DNA from 2 places in the Enterobacter adelaidei genome. Region 1 is predicted to be linked to the other one. Evidence: predicted binding sites of a transcription regulator. Region 1 holds the regulator's gene; the other holds the start of a gene.

Region 1 (7,859 bases):
CTCCGTCCGCTTTAATATCCGCGTTAACCAAATCCCGTGATGCGGGCGCTGACGCCATGCCACCGACGAAATGGTGTGCATGGTGTTCAGATGCCCCAGAATGCGCTGTAAATGCTGCTCCAGCGTGCTCATTGGCCCGTGGGTTAACGTCTCCGGCGCTTCCAGAATATTCGAGTCGCCCGACTCGCCCGGCGCGTCATACTCCAGACGCTGCTGACACCGCTGTAAGGCAATTTCACACGACTGCAAATAGCGCTGCGCCAGATCCGGCGTCAGCATCGTGTGCTCGCGCGCCAGCGTGGTCATGGCGTTAATGTGCTCGACGATAAACTGGCTGTGCGTCACCCAGAGCTTCATATCCGCCAGATAGTGCGAGTTAAAGCCCGGTTCCTGCATTGCCTGGTTGAGCGAGTTAAACAGGGCGTTGTGCGCCTGGTTTACCTTCATCCGCTGATACGCCAGCGGGGAGGGTTGCGGATCGTCGCTCAGGATCAGACGAATGGCCTGCTGGTCGGCCTCCAGCGCGTCATGGGCGTTCTGGCGCAACAGTCCGCTTTGCCATTGCGGCCACAGCCAGACCATGCCGCCAAAGGCAATCAGACAGCCAATCAGGGTATCGATCAGTCTGGCGACAATAAATTGTTCGCCATTGAGCGTGAGCAGTTGCAGGGTGTATACCGCCGTTACCGTAAAGCCCACCATCGCCCAGCCATAGTTTTTGCGGATAATCAGGTAGCTCACTAGCGTAATTATCAGCATTCCCGCCAGGGTATAACCTTCCGGCACGTGAAAGTGCAGCGTGACGCCCGCAATAATCAGCCCGGCCATCGTTCCGCCCGCCCGGTGCAGTATACGCACGCGCGTGGCGCCATAGCCGTTCTGGGTGACAAACAGCACGGTCATTAAGATCCAGTAGGGTTTAGGTAGATGCAGCGCCATGCCCATCAGGCTGGCGGTACTGAGCATGACGCTAATCCGTGCGGCGTTGCGCAGAGCGGACGATTTAAGAGACAGATAGCTTCTGAGCGCCGGCAATAACGGCAGACGTTTTTGTTTATCCGCCATGAGATCGCGGGGATAAAGCGGGCGTTGGGTGCGCAACACGCGGGCGATACGGCTGAAATGCCAGGCGGCAAACTGGCCCACCGGGTTGTCCTCATGCTGGCGGGCGATTTTCTCCAGCGCGCCGAGTTGTTTGTCCATGTTAAAACGCGTGGGATAGCGGTGATATAAAATGTCATCAGCCAGCACCCGCAGACGCGCAGAGACGGTTTGCGCATTCCAGCGGATCACCGCTTCGGCATGGCTGCGCTCGACCAGATTTTGCACCTCCTGAGGATGATGCAGGCTCACGGAGATATGTTCTTGCAGATCCAGCCCCACCTGGAAGATACGCAGCAGCCGTTTGTATTCGTGATTCTTGTTGGCGGCGAGCATGTGTAGTTGCTGATAACACTGGCTTATCAGATCCACCACCTTTTGCTGGCGCGTCAGCAGCGGCGGTAACGATTTTTCCGGATCGGTATGCTGGGTGAGCAGGGTGTATTTGGCCTCGCAGTAATCCGCAAGTTGCACATAGAGCAGGCTCAATGATTCACGCAGGGGCTGTTCCCGCCACAGCCAGAACCAGTTAAACAGCCCATACCACAGCGTACCCAGGGCGTAGATCAGTAGCGGCTCCCACACCGGCATGTTACCCGCGAGGCTCAGCGTGAAGATGGCCGCTATCAGTGAGGCGGGAAGCAGGCGCGCATGAAGGGAACTGATTTCGGCGGTGACGCCGAGCGTCATCGCCAGCACGGTCAGGATTAACGGCAGCGGAATATCGCGGGCGAGTAAGAGCTGCACGGCGAGGCTACAGCCAGCAAACAGCGAGCCGCCAATAATCAGACGTTTAAAAAAGCGCTTATGCGGTGTGTCCAGGCCAGCAATGTTGCAGCAGGCGGGCACGAGAGAAAACAGCAGACCTTGCTGAAGATGTCCGAGGATCAGGCCGATGGCTACAGGAAGACACAACACCAGCGTTTGTCGCAGTGCATAGTTAACTTCCGGGTGATAAATCAGCCTACGCCACATGGGGAAGAGAGACAAAAACGGCGTGACACCTTGCGATGGCACGCCGTTTGAGTGGAATTAACGCGTTCCGTAGACCACGATGGTTTTACCGTGGGCGGAGATCAGGTTCTGATCTTCCAGCATTTTCAGAATACGGCCCACTGTTTCACGGGAGCAGCCGACGATCTGGCCGATCTCCTGACGGGTAATTTTAATCTGCATGCCGTCAGGGTGGGTCATCGCATCAGGTTGTTTTGCCAGGTTAAGCAGAGTCTGCGCGATACGACCGGTAACGTCCAGGAAGGCGAGGTTACCCACTTTCTCAGATGTAACCTGCAGACGGCGAGCCATCTGGGAAGAAAGACGCATCAGGATATCAGGGTTAACCTGAATCAACTGACGGAATTTCTTGTAAGAAATTTCAGCCACTTCACATGCTGTCTTTGCACGAACCCAGGCACTACGTTCCTGGCCTTCTTCAAACAGGCCCAGTTCACCGATGAAATCGCCCTGGTTCAGATAAGAAAGGATCATCTCTTTCCCTTCTTCATCTTTGATCAGCACTGCCACCGAGCCTTTTACGATGTAATACAACGTTTCCGCTTTTTCACCCTGGTGAATCAGCGTGCTCTTCGATGGGTACTTATGAATGTGGCAATGAGACAAGAACCATTCGAGAGTCGGGTCTGTTTGCGGTTTGCCAAGCACCATGCGCTGTTATCCTCTGTTATAAGCTGTCACCAGAGTCATCAGATGCATCCGGACTCTGGGGTTGCAATCGAATTCTTACCCATACCCTGGGAAGTCGGCTATCGTAACGTTTCGCAGCCAGTAAAGTTTGATGTCCTCTGCATACATGTGTAACGTCAATGTATTACTGTAGCATCCTGAGTGTTTTAGCATAGCTTTCGCCGCGTGTCTCCTGGTGTCTCGCTTCAGCATGATGCAGGTCGCCTTCCATTGCGAGAAATGTAACGCACGCGTAATCTGTCACCAAAAATGCAACGTTGGAGTTAATGAATATGCAAGCGCGCGTGAAATGGGTTGAAGGTTTAACGTTCCTGGGCGAGTCCGCTTCAGGGCACCAGGTTTTGATGGATGGTAACTCCGGCGATAAAGCACCAAGCCCGATGGAGATGGTATTGATGGCTGCCGGTGGATGCAGCGCGATTGATGTGGTCTCGATTCTGCAAAAAGGCCGTCATGATGTAACGGATTGCGAAGTTAAACTCACGTCGGAACGCCGTGAAGAGGCACCACGCCTGTTCACCCATATTAACCTGCACTTTGTAGTCACCGGTAAAGAACTGAAAGACGCGGCCGTTTCACGCGCGGTGGACCTGTCTGCGGAGAAATACTGCTCTGTGGCGTTAATGCTGGAGAAAGCAGTAAAAATCACACATTCGTATGAAGTGATCGAGGCGTGATTGATGGGGCATCGTGCGTGTTGATGCCCTCACCCTAACCCTCTCCCACCGGGAGAGGGAATATGATCACGCGATCTGCTTCCCTTCCATCAACCGCTGTACCAGCGGCGTCATGATGAGCTCCATCGCCAGCCCCATTTTTCCGCCCGGCACCACTAATGTATTCATGTGCGAAATAAACGAGCCCTGCAGCATGGCCAGCAGCCAGGGGTAATCAATGCCTTCGAGGTTGCGGAAATGGATCACCACAAAGCTCTCATCCAGCGACGGGATGCTTTTGGCCGCGAATGGGTTGGAGGTGTCGACTGTCGGTACTCGCTGGAAGTTAATATGGGTACGGGAGAATTGTGGCGTCAGGAAGTTGATGTAATCCTCCATGGAGCGCACCACGGAGTCCATGACCGCTTCTCGTGAATGGCCGCGCTCGCTCATGTCACGCGTCAGCTTCTGGATCCACTCCAGGTTAACGATCGGTACCACGCCAACCAGCAGATCCACATGGCGCGCCACGTCGTGATGGGGAGTTACCACGCCGCCATGCAGCCCTTCATAAAACAGCACGTCAGTGGGTTCCGGCAGGGGTTGCCAGGGGGTAAAGGTACCCGGCACCTGGTTCCATGGCACGGCTTCATCGTAAGTATGCAGATACTTGCGGGATTGCCCTGTGCCGCTCTTGCCATATTCGACGAAGGTTTGCTCCAGCAGGCCGAAGTCATTGGCTTCCGGGCCAAAGTAGCTGATGTGTTTACCCAGATCGCGCGCTTTACGGATGGCCATGTCCATCTCCGGGCGCGTATAGCGGTGAAAGCTGTCGCCTTCGACCTCCGCCGCACGGAGATTCAGCTGGGCGAAAATCTTGCGAAATGCGAGGCTGGTGGTGGTGGTTCCCGCACCACTCGACCCCGTAACGGCAATAACCGGATGTCTGGCAGACATAGCAACTCCCTGACTGGAAAGGTTTAAAGATCAGCCGTGAAACGCGTTGCGGGGCATGATATTGACCGTCTCATGCAGTTCTGACCATACCAGCACCACGTCGCCGCTTTTGAGCTGGCGCTTTACATCGTTGACCTTTTGCTCGAGCGAGCGTTCTTGTTCACCATAATCTGTGCCTTCGCGTAATACAAAGCTTTCAATCAGATTATCGAGCGTTTCGGGAGCCAGATCCTGCCAGGGAATGATCATTTTGCACCGTCCAGATACGGGGTTAACCAGTCAGGAATACGCGTCTCAAGCCACATTTTCGGGCGACGCAGTGTGCCACCGATAAACCCGACGTGGCCGCCATGCTCCGTCAACTGATAGTGAACGTTGTCGGGCAGGAATTCCTGAGCGGGAATCGAATGATGATCCATAAACGGGTCATCTTTGGCATGAATGATCAGCGTCGGCTGCGTAATCTTGCTGAGCAGCGGCATGGCGCTGCACTGACGATAGTAGTCAATCGCGTCGGCAAAGCCGTGGATTTTTGCGGTGATCAGATCGTCGAACTCGCGAATGCGACGCACCTTTTTTAACTGACGCAGACTTATCGGAAGCGTCTCCGGGTAGGCTTTCAGTTTGCGCGCCGCGTTTGCTTTCAGCAGGTTAAGCAGGTAGCGCTGATAGACGCGGGAAAAACCTTTATCCATATGGTAGCTACACTGCTCCAGCATAAATGGTGCAGAGACAATGACGGCGGCATCCAGCGGGACGCTTTCGCCCTCTTTGGCCAGCAGACAAGCCAGCATATTCCCGCCCAACGAGTAGCCCACGGCTGCCGTTGGCACGGTGCCATAGTTTTCCCGCAGCCAGTGTAAAAACCACGTACCGTCCTCGGTTTCACCCGAGTGATAAATGCGTTTCTGGCGATTTGGCTCGCCGCTACAGCCGCGAAAATGCATCACCACACCGAGCCAGTCACGCGCTTTTGCCGCCTCAATTAACCCGTGTGCATACGGACTGTGCAGGCTGCCTTCCAGACCGTGAAAGACCACCAGACGCGGCTTATGGCGAGCCTGTTCCGGTTCCTCGCTCCAGGCGAGATCCAGAAAGTCTCCGTCCGGTAAATCCAGCCGTTGCCAGTGCGGGGTGAACTGAACCTTGCGACGGATAAGCCGTGGCAGCATGGTCTGCAGGTGGCGATTGGACACGCCGCGCATGGGCACGAACTCAGCGCTCTCTTCAGTAGCTATGTCGAAGTCTGATGGAATGATTTGGGTCATAACGATGCGATGCTAATTCTTGTCAGTTATTTACTATAATCGCTTCCAGCTGTTCCTGAGCGTCCAGCCACGCCATCTCGCACTCTTCGAGGCTGGATTTCGTTTTGGCCTGAGTTTGCAGACAGTCAGTCAGCTCAGCTTTGCGGCTCTGGTCATACAGACCGCTATCGCCCAGCTTCTCTTCAACGGTAGCGAGTGTCGCATTAAGTTTTTCCATCTCTTTTTCGAGACGGGCGATCTCTTTGCGTAGCGGCTGTGTCTGGGTGCGAAGTTCCGCGTCGCGGCGCTTTTGGTCTTTACGCGCCTGCGCGCTGTTGGCGTTCTCTTTCGCGGACTCTTCCGGCTGGTTTTCCAGCTTCTGCACGTCGGTCAGCCACTGCTGGTAGTCTTCCAGGTCACCGTCGAATGGTTCAACTTTGCCGTCATGCACTAAGTAGAGATCGTCCGTGGTGGAGCGGATCAGGTGGCGATCGTGCGAGACGACAACCAGCGCGCCTTCAAACTCAATCAGCGCTTCAGTTAGCGCCTGACGCATATCGAGATCCAGGTGGTTAGTCGGTTCATCAAGAAGCAGCAGGTTCGGACGTTGCCAGACGATCAGTGCCAGCACCAGACGGGCCTTTTCGCCACCGGAGAAGCGCTCGGTGTTTTCGGTGACTTTATCACCCTGGAAGCCAAAACCGCCGAGGTAGTCACGTAGCTTCTGCTCCATCTCCTGCGGCGCCAGACGCGCGAGGTGCTGAATCGGGGACTCATCCGCGCGCAAAAATTCCAGCTGATGCTGGGCGAAGTAACCCAGCTTAATGCCCTTCGCGAGGCCGATTTCACCGCTGACCGGGTTAAGCTCGCCCGCCAGCAGTTTGATCAACGTTGATTTACCTGCACCGTTGCGTCCCAGCAGGCCAATGCGCGAACCCGGCACCAGGTTGAGCTTGATGGAGTCGAGAATAGTGCGTTCGCCGTAGCCCGCGCTGACTTTTTCCATCTTCAGCAGTGGGTTTGGCAGGCTTTCCGGCGCGCGGAAGCTGAAGTGGAACGGGTTATCCACGTGCGCCGGGGCAATCATCTCCATGCGTTCCAGCATTTTGATGCGGCTCTGGGCCTGTTTCGCTTTTGACGCTTTGGCCTTGAAGCGATCCACAAAGCTTTGCAGATGCGCCACGCGCTGCTGCTGGCTTTCATACATGGACTGCTGCTGGGCAAGACGCGTCGCGCGCTGGCGCTCGAAGGAGCTGTAGTTGCCGGTGTACTCGAACATCGTTTGCTGTTCGATATGAATGATTTTATCCACCACCGGGTCGAGAAAGTCACGGTCGTGGGAGATCAGAATCAGAGTGCCCTGATAGCTCTTGAGCCACTTCTCCAGCCAAATAACCGCATCGAGATCCAGGTGGTTCGTCGGTTCATCGAGCAACAACAGATCGGAGCGGCAGATCAGCGCCTGCGCCAGGTTGAGGCGCATACGCCAGCCGCCCGAGAAGTCGCTGACCGGGCGTTCCAGCTGTTCATTGCTGAAGCCCAGGCCGTGCAGCAGGCTGGAGGCGCGGGAGCGAATGGTCCATGCATCGATGGCGTCCAGCTTGCCGTGAACGGTGGCGATGGCGTGACCGTCGTTGCGCTCGTTAGCGGCGTTAAGTTCCGCTTCCAGCTTACGGTATTCACGGTCACCGTCGATAACATAGTCGAGAGCCGGTTCGCTCAGGGCGGGCGTCTCCTGGTTCACCCAAGCGAGCTGCCAGTTCCCCGGGAAGGTAAAGTTACCGCCATCCGCGCTAATCTCGTTTTTCAGCAGCGCCAGCAGAGTGGATTTACCACAGCCGTTTTTGCCGACCAGACCCACTTTTTGGCCAGGGTTGATGGTTGCAGTGGCGTTATCCAGCAGGACGCGCACGCCGCGACGAATTTGTAACGAGGAGAAAACAATCATAGAAGCGCCGTATGTTCCGACTATGTTAATTTGTCATTATGATAATGTAAGGTGTGGGCTATTTTCCGCACCGGGCCGCCATGGTAGCCCAAAACAACGACGATACACAAAAACAGAAACAAGACCGGGAGGGGAATGATGTCTCAGACAGCAAAAGTGCTGCTGCTGTATGCCCATCCGGAATCTCAGGACTCGGTGGCAAACCGGGTGCTGCTTAAGCCGGCCACACAGCTCAGTAACGTGACG
Region 2 (7,859 bases), 160 kb from region 1:
GTCTGAGCATTAAAGAAGCAACCGAGCAGTCTCAGCCAGCTGCTGCGCCAGAAGCACAGGCAGCAGAACAGCAAGGCGAGTAAGTTGCCATTTGCCCTCCGCTTTGCGGAGGGCCTATTATCAGGCAGGACGCCTTGTTAAGCCGCCGGGGGACAGGACGTTCATCCAATAGTTGTCTTCGGGAGTGGGAAATGAAGCCTTTTTTGCGCTGGTGTTTCGTTGCGACAGCTCTAACGCTGGCAGGATGCAGCAACTCTGCCTGGCGTAAGAGCGAAGTCCTCGCAGTGCCATTGCAACCGACTTTGCAGCAGGAAGTGATTCTGGCACGCATGGAACAAATTCTTGCCAGTCGGGCTTTAACCGATGACGAACGCGCACAGCTTTTATATGAGCGCGGAGTGTTGTATGATAGTCTCGGTCTGAGGGCATTGGCGCGAAATGATTTTTCACAAGCGCTGGCAATCCGACCTGATATGCCTGAAGTATTCAATTACTTAGGCATTTATTTAACGCAGGCAGGCAATTTTGATGCTGCCTATGAAGCGTTTGATTCTGTACTTGAGCTTGATCCAACTTACAACTACGCGCACTTGAATCGCGGTATCGCATTATATTACGGCGGTCGTGACAAGTTAGCGCAAGATGATCTGCTGGCGTTTTATCAAGACGATCCTAATGATCCTTTCCGTAGCCTGTGGCTTTACATCGTTGAGCGGAAGCTCGATGAGAAGCAGGCAAAAGAGGCACTGAAACAGCGCTTCGATAAATCGGACAAGGAACAGTGGGGATGGAACATTGTCGAGTTCTACCTGGGCAACATCAGCGAAGCAACGCTGATGGAACGCCTCAAGGCGGACGCAACGGATAACACCTCGCTCGCTGAGCATCTCAGTGAAACCAACTTCTATTTAGGTAAGTACTACCTAAGTCTGGGGGATAAGGACAGCGCTACGGCACTGTTCAAATTAGCGGTTGCTAACAACGTACACAACTTCGTTGAGCACCGTTATGCATTGTTGGAATTATCGCTCTTGGGCCAGGAGCAAGACGACCTGGCAGAATCGGACCAGCAATAGCTGACGACATAAACATCAGCCCGTAATCTTTTGATTGCCATCACCTTAACTGGTGAGGGCGTTGTTGTTCGTCAATACATCTAATTTGAGCCGGTTCACACTTTTCAATGAAAATTGCAGATCATTTTCACGATGAGCTAAGTAGACTGGCCGCCATTGACATTGAGGCACTCGTACTACATGGCTGAATTCGAAACCACTTTTGCAGATCTGGGCCTGAAGGCTCCTATCCTTGAAGCCCTTAACGATCTGGGTTACGAAAAACCATCTCCGATCCAGGCAGAATGTATCCCACATCTGCTCTCTGGTCGTGACGTGCTGGGCATGGCCCAGACTGGTAGCGGTAAAACTGCGGCGTTCTCGCTGCCGCTGCTGAACAACATTGATCCGGACCTGCGTGCACCGCAGATCCTCGTCCTGGCTCCAACCCGTGAACTGGCTGTTCAGGTTGCTGAAGCAATGACGGAATTCTCTAAACATATGCGCGGCGTAAACGTGGTAGCCCTGTACGGCGGCCAGCGTTATGACGTGCAGTTACGCGCCCTGCGCCAGGGCCCACAGATTGTTGTCGGTACGCCGGGCCGTCTGCTGGATCACCTGAAGCGCGGTACTCTGGACCTCTCTAAACTGAGCGGCCTGGTACTGGATGAAGCAGATGAAATGCTGCGTATGGGCTTCATCGAAGACGTAGAAACTATCATGGCGCAGATCCCGGACGGTCATCAGACCGCGCTGTTCTCTGCAACCATGCCAGAAGCGATTCGTCGCATTACCCGCCGCTTCATGAAAGAGCCGCAGGAAGTGCGTATTCAGTCCAGCGTCACCACTCGCCCGGACATCAGCCAGAGCTACTGGTCTGTATACGGCATGCGCAAAAACGAAGCGCTGGTACGTTTCCTGGAAGCGGAAGATTTTGATGCGGCGATTATCTTCGTTCGTACCAAAAACGCGACCCTGGAAGTGGCTGAAGCGCTTGAGCGTAGCGGCTACAACAGCGCAGCGCTGAACGGCGACATGAATCAGGCTCTGCGTGAGCAGACTCTGGAGCGTCTGAAAGACGGTCGTCTGGATATCCTGATTGCAACCGACGTGGCAGCACGTGGTCTGGACGTTGAGCGTATCAGCCTGGTTGTTAACTACGACATCCCGATGGACTCCGAGTCTTACGTTCACCGTATCGGCCGTACCGGTCGTGCGGGTCGTGCGGGTCGTGCTCTGCTGTTCGTTGAGAACCGTGAGCGTCGTCTGCTGCGTAACATCGAACGCACCATGAAGCTGACCATTCCAGAAGCTGACCTGCCAAACGCAGAACTGCTGGGCAAACGCCGTCTGGAGAAATTCGCCGCGAAAGTTCAGCAGCAGCTGGAAAGCAGCGATCTGGATCAGTACCGTGCACTGCTGTCGCAGATTCAGCCAACCGCTGAAGGCGAAGAGCTGGATATGGAAACCCTGGCTGCAGCACTGCTGAAAATGGCGCAAGGCGAACGTAGCCTGATCGTGCCACCAGATGCACCAATGCGTCCTAAGCGTGAATTCCGTGACCGTGACGATCGCTTCGAACGTCGTGGCGACCGTAACGATCGTGGCCCACGTGGCGACCGTCCAGAGCGCGGTGGTGAAGACCGTCCACGTCGTGAGCGTCGTGACGCGGGCGACATGGAGCTATACCGCATTGAGGTGGGCCGTGATGATGGTGTTGAAGTTCGTCATATCGTTGGCGCGATCGCTAACGAAGGCGACATCAGCAGCCGTTACATTGGTAACATCAAGCTGTTCGCATCCCACTCTACCATTGAGCTGCCAAAAGGCATGCCGGGCGAAGTACTGCAGCACTTTACTCGCACCCGCATCCTGAACAAGCCGATGAACATGCAGCTGCTGGGCGATGCACAGCCACGTCCTGACCGTGGCGGCGAACGTCGTGGCGGTGGTCGCGGTTTCGGTGGTGAGCGTCGTGAAGGTGGTCGCAGCGAAGGTCGTGGCGGTGAAGGTCGTCGTTTCTCCGGCGAGCGCCGTGAAAACCGTGGCCCACGTCGTGACGAAGGTTCAAGCCGTCGTCGTGACGCGTAAGCCTTACGCCACTGACGTAAAGTAAAATATACAGCCCCGATAAACGCTATCGGGGCTTTTTTTATTTCTTTTGTACTCCTGTACTGGTACAGTGCTGCACATTAAAATGCATCACCGCATTATTGACTGGAGAAATGGCTGTATGGCGACACTAACCACCACACAAACGTCACCTTCGCTGCTTGGCGGCGTGGTGATCATCGGCGGAACCATTATTGGGGCCGGGATGTTCTCCCTGCCCGTGGTCATGTCCGGTGCGTGGTTCTTCTGGTCGCTGGCGGCGCTGGTCTTTACCTGGTTCTGTATGCTCCATTCCGGGCTGATGATCCTCGAAGCGAACCTGAACTACCGTATTGGTTCGAGCTTCGACACCATTACCAAAGATCTTTTAGGTAAAGGCTGGAACCTGGTGAACGGCCTCTCCATCGCGTTTGTGCTTTACATCCTGACCTACGCATATATTTCAGCAAGCGGCTCGATTCTGCATCACACCTTTTCGGAGATGTCGCTGAACGTTCCGGCGCGTCTGGCGGGGCTGTGTTTTGCCCTTGGCGTGGCGTTTATCGTCTGGATGAGTACCAAAGCGGTGAGCCGCATGACGGCGATTGTGCTGGGTGCTAAGGTCATCACCTTCTTCCTGACCTTCGGCAGCCTGCTGGGGCACGTCACTCCCGCTACACTGTTTAACGTTGCCGAAGTGAATACCTCCTATACGCCGTACCTGCTGATGACGCTACCGTTCTGTCTGGCGTCGTTCGGCTACCACGGCAATGTGCCGAGCCTGATGAAGTACTACGGCAAAGATCCGCGTACGATTGTGAAATGCCTGGTCTACGGTACGCTGCTGGCGTTGGGTCTGTATGTGATTTGGCTGCTGGGGACGATGGGTAATATCCCGCGTCCGGAATTTATCGGCATTGCGCAGAAGGGCGGTAACATCGATGTGCTGGTGCAGGCACTGAGCGGCGTACTGAACAGCCGTAGTCTGGATCTCTTGCTGGTGGTGTTCTCCAACTTTGCCGTGGCGAGCTCTTTCCTCGGCGTAACGCTGGGCCTGTTTGACTACCTGGCGGATCTGTTTGGCTTTGATGATTCTGCTATGGGGCGCTTCAAAACCGCGCTGCTGACCTTCCTGCCACCGATTGTGGGTGGCCTGCTGTGGCCGAACGGCTTCCTGTATGCCATCGGCTATGCCGGACTGGCGGCAACCATCTGGGCGGCAATTGTGCCGGCGCTGCTGGCGCGAAAATCACGTAAACGCTTCGGCAGCCCTAAATTCCGCGTCTGGGGCGGCAAGCCAATGATTGTGCTGATTCTGGTGTTTGGTATCGGTAACGCGCTGGTGCACGTGCTGTCGAGCTTTAACCTGTTGCCTGTGTATCAGTAAACGCCTCTTTTCACCCTCTCCCTTTGGGAGAGGGCCGGAGTAACAAAACACACTTCCCTACATTTCTTCTTTCACCTGCATCGCCAGCTCAAACGAATGCAAACGCGCCTGGTGATCGAAAATCTGGCCGTTAACCATAATCTCATCCGCCTGCGTTTCACGCAGCACCGCTTCAAGCCCGTGACGCACTTTCGCCTTATCGCCCACCAGAGACATGCTCAGCGCCTGCTGCACGCCATACTGCTCGGAAGCGGACCACAGCTGATGCATATTCTCCACCGGTGGCGGGAGTTGACCCGTCTCGCCGCGGCGCAGCTTCACAAACGCCTGCTGCATGGAGGTGAACAGGAATTCCGCGTCGCGATTGCTGTCGGCGGCAATGATGTTGATACACACCATCGCGTACGGTTTTTCCAGACGTTCAGATGGTTTGAAGTTCGTGCGGTAGAGATGCAGCGCCTGATGCAGCATATCCGGCGCGAAGTGTGAGGCAAACGCAAATGGCAGCCCCAGCTGTGCGGCAAGCTGTGCGCTGTAGAGGCTTGAGCCCAGCAACCACACCGGGATCTTCTCGCCGTAGCCCGGAACCGGGCGCACGTGTGGGTTCGGGTCCCGCGCATCGAACCAGTCCACCAGTTCCGCCACATCGCGTGGGAAGTTGTCGATATCCCCACTCATATGGCGACGTAGCGCGCGCATGGTCGGTTGATCGCTGCCCGGCGCACGGCCAAGCCCTAAATCAATGCGCCCTGGATAGAGGGTATTGAGCGTACCAAACTGCTCGGCAATCACCAGGGGCGCATGGTTCGGCAGCATGACGCCACCGGATCCGAGATGCAGCGTGGTGGTGTTCGCCGCCAGATAGCCAATCAGTACTGATGTCGCGGCACTGGCGATACCCACCATATTGTGGTGTTCCGCCAGCCAGTAGCGGTGATAGCCACGTTTTTCGGCAAGAAGAGCAAGATCCAGAGAGTGGGAAAAGGCCTCGCCCGCTGAGGAGCCTTGTGGGATCGGCGCCAGATCCAGCACCGAAAACGGAATGGTTTTATCAGTCATAACAGCTCACTTTGTCGACGGTGAATCTTTTAATAGTGCATTAAAAATTAATAACCGTTGTTAACAAAGTGAGCCTTTACACTTTATCGCTATGCCTGCAGTTCCAGCCCGGCGAGGCGCTTCCAGTAACCGTTGCAGTCGCTGTTAGCGGTCAGCGGCAGCGGAGATGTCCCGTTTTCATTGGCGCGGAAGGCGTCCAGCATTGCGAACACGCTGGTATCCAGCGGCGACAGACGCACCATGTCTACCAGCCCGTTCATCGATGCCAGCTCATTGCCCAGGTTATAGACATAACCGCTCATGGTCTGAATACCGTTCAGAACAAATACCTGCTGATTCTCCTGAGACAGCATGCTGCGCCCGTTCGGGTACTTGATGCAGCAGGTTTCGCACTCGTCTTTCGGGCGATCTTCCGAGCGCGCGGTAAAGCAACGGGCAGAGTAGGCCAGCGGCAGGTGGCCGTAACTGAGCACTTCCACTTCAAACTGATTGCGAATGCCTAACTCTTCGCACTGAGTCAGCAGGTTTACCAGCCAGTCGCGGGAGAGTTCTACCGGCATGCACCAGCGCGTCATCCCCTGTTTGAGCAGCAGACGCAGGGTGACGGCGTTATAGCAGTTCAGCGCATGACCCGCGACAAACGGCAACTTGCGTTCAGCGCACATGTTCACCACGCCCAGATCGCTCGCTTCCAGCAGGAACTCGCCGTTCTCAACGTAACGCTTCAGTTCTCCCAGTTCGGAAGAGGCTTGTACCAGTGCGAGCGTTGAAAGCACCACCTGTTTGCCGCTTCCGGCCAGGTTTTTTGCCATATCCAGCCAGTCGCCGACCTTAGTGGCGCGGCGTTTGCTGCACACGGCTTCACCGAGATAAATCACATCGGCGCTGCTGGTGGCGGCCTGTTGGTAAAAATCTTCCAGCGTCTCTTTTGACCAGTAGTAGAGCACCGGCCCTAATGAATATTTCATGGTTATCTCACTGCCATTTACGGTGATACGCGCCAAGCGTGGTTTGCGTGCCTTCGGACATCGAGCCGAGCGTCTCCATCCAGGCCGGTTGTGGGGCGTAGTTCTGCGGATCGGCCATGCAGCGGTCGATGGCCTGACGCCAGACTTTCGCCACCTGGCTCACGTACGCCGGGCTGCGCTGGCGACCTTCGATTTTTACCGAGGCAATATTGGCCGCCAGCAGTTCCGGCAGCAGTTCCAGCGTGTTGAGGCTGGTGGGTTCTTCCAGCGCGTGGTAACGCTCGCCATCGACCAGATAGCGACCTTTACACAGCGTCGGATAGCCAGCGTTTTCACCATCCTGATAGCGGTCGATCAGTACTTCATTCAGACGAGACTCCAGCCCCTGCGGCGTCTGCTGCCAGCGAACAAAGCGGGCAGGGGAGCAGGCCCCGACGGTATTCGGCGATTCACCGGTTAAATAAGAGGAAAGATAGCAACGGCCTTCAGCCATGATGCACAGGCTACCAAAAGCAAAAACTTCCAGCGGCACTGGCGTGACGCGCGCGAGTTGCTTAACCTGATGAATAGAGAGCACACGCGGCAACACCACGCGGGCCACGTCAAAGTGTTGATGGTAAAAACGCACGGCCTCTTCGTTAGTGGCAGATGCCTGAACAGAGACATGGCGCTCAATATGGGGATAGCGTTCTGCCGCATACTCAAGCATAGCGAGGTCGGCCAGGATTAGCGCATCCGCACCCAGTTGTGCCGCCATATCCACCGCACGCTGCCAGCGGGCATAGCCATCAGGATGGGCAAAAGTATTGATGGCGATATGCAGTTTGCGGCGGTGCTGGTGAACGAAGTTAACGGCTTCCTGAAGCTTTTTCTCCGTAAAGTTGAGGCCAGCAAAATGGCGGGCGTTGGTGTCATCTTTCAGCCCGATATAGACCGCATCGGCCCCATTTTCGATGGCCGCCTTAAGCGCCGGAAGGTTTCCGGCTGGGCAGAGCAGCTCCATAATTTATCCTGATGTAGTCGATCGCAAAATTGTTAACGAGCTGGGATTTTAATTAACCCATACGCGACAATTTTTGATTTAAGGCAGCTAATGGCGTATTGATGGCACCAATAATGAGGTACGGCGGACGACGGTTTGTTGATTTACGCCGCTATGTTGCGCTTCGGATATGGCAAAATAGCAGGACTATAGATATCAGGGAGTAAAGCTCGTGCTGGATAAACTGCGTTCACGTCTCGTACAATTTGGTCCATCAATGCTGAGCGTGCCGGTCAAGCTGGCACCGTTCGCACTTA

What was found. The regulator CRP, encoded in region 1, controls carbon source genes, mostly activating them, when cyclic AMP is high. The targets are predictions, from matches to a motif close to ATGTGANNNNNNTCACAT.
Region 2: a site for CRP is predicted at 1,160-1,177, ahead of yrbN (protein YrbN). Genes of this name have one in related genera too.

Annotation. Positions count from the first base shown of each region.
Region 1 is NZ_CP154353.1:4,245,288-4,253,146, reverse strand. It holds gene AAHF05_RS20760 (YccS/YhfK family putative transporter) at 1-2,076, opposite strand, end outside; gene crp (cAMP-activated global transcriptional regulator CRP) at 2,134-2,766, opposite strand; gene AAHF05_RS20750 (OsmC family protein) at 3,078-3,482, shown strand; gene AAHF05_RS20745 (phosphoribulokinase) at 3,549-4,418, opposite strand; gene AAHF05_RS20740 (YheU family protein) at 4,449-4,667, opposite strand; gene AAHF05_RS20735 (hydrolase) at 4,664-5,686, opposite strand; gene AAHF05_RS20730 (ABC transporter ATP-binding protein) at 5,709-7,613, opposite strand; gene kefG (glutathione-regulated potassium-efflux system ancillary protein KefG) at 7,749-7,859, shown strand, end outside.
Region 2 is NZ_CP154353.1:4,080,377-4,088,235, reverse strand. It holds gene pnp (polyribonucleotide nucleotidyltransferase) at 1-83, shown strand, start outside; gene nlpI (lipoprotein NlpI) at 192-1,076, shown strand; gene yrbN (protein YrbN) at 1,184-1,264, shown strand; gene AAHF05_RS19850 (DEAD/DEAH family ATP-dependent RNA helicase) at 1,257-3,146, shown strand; gene mtr (tryptophan permease) at 3,289-4,533, shown strand; gene AAHF05_RS19840 (luciferase-like monooxygenase) at 4,591-5,592, opposite strand; gene AAHF05_RS19835 (U32 family peptidase) at 5,682-6,560, opposite strand; gene AAHF05_RS19830 (peptidase U32 family protein) at 6,568-7,563, opposite strand; gene AAHF05_RS19825 (SCP2 domain-containing protein) at 7,775-7,859, shown strand, end outside.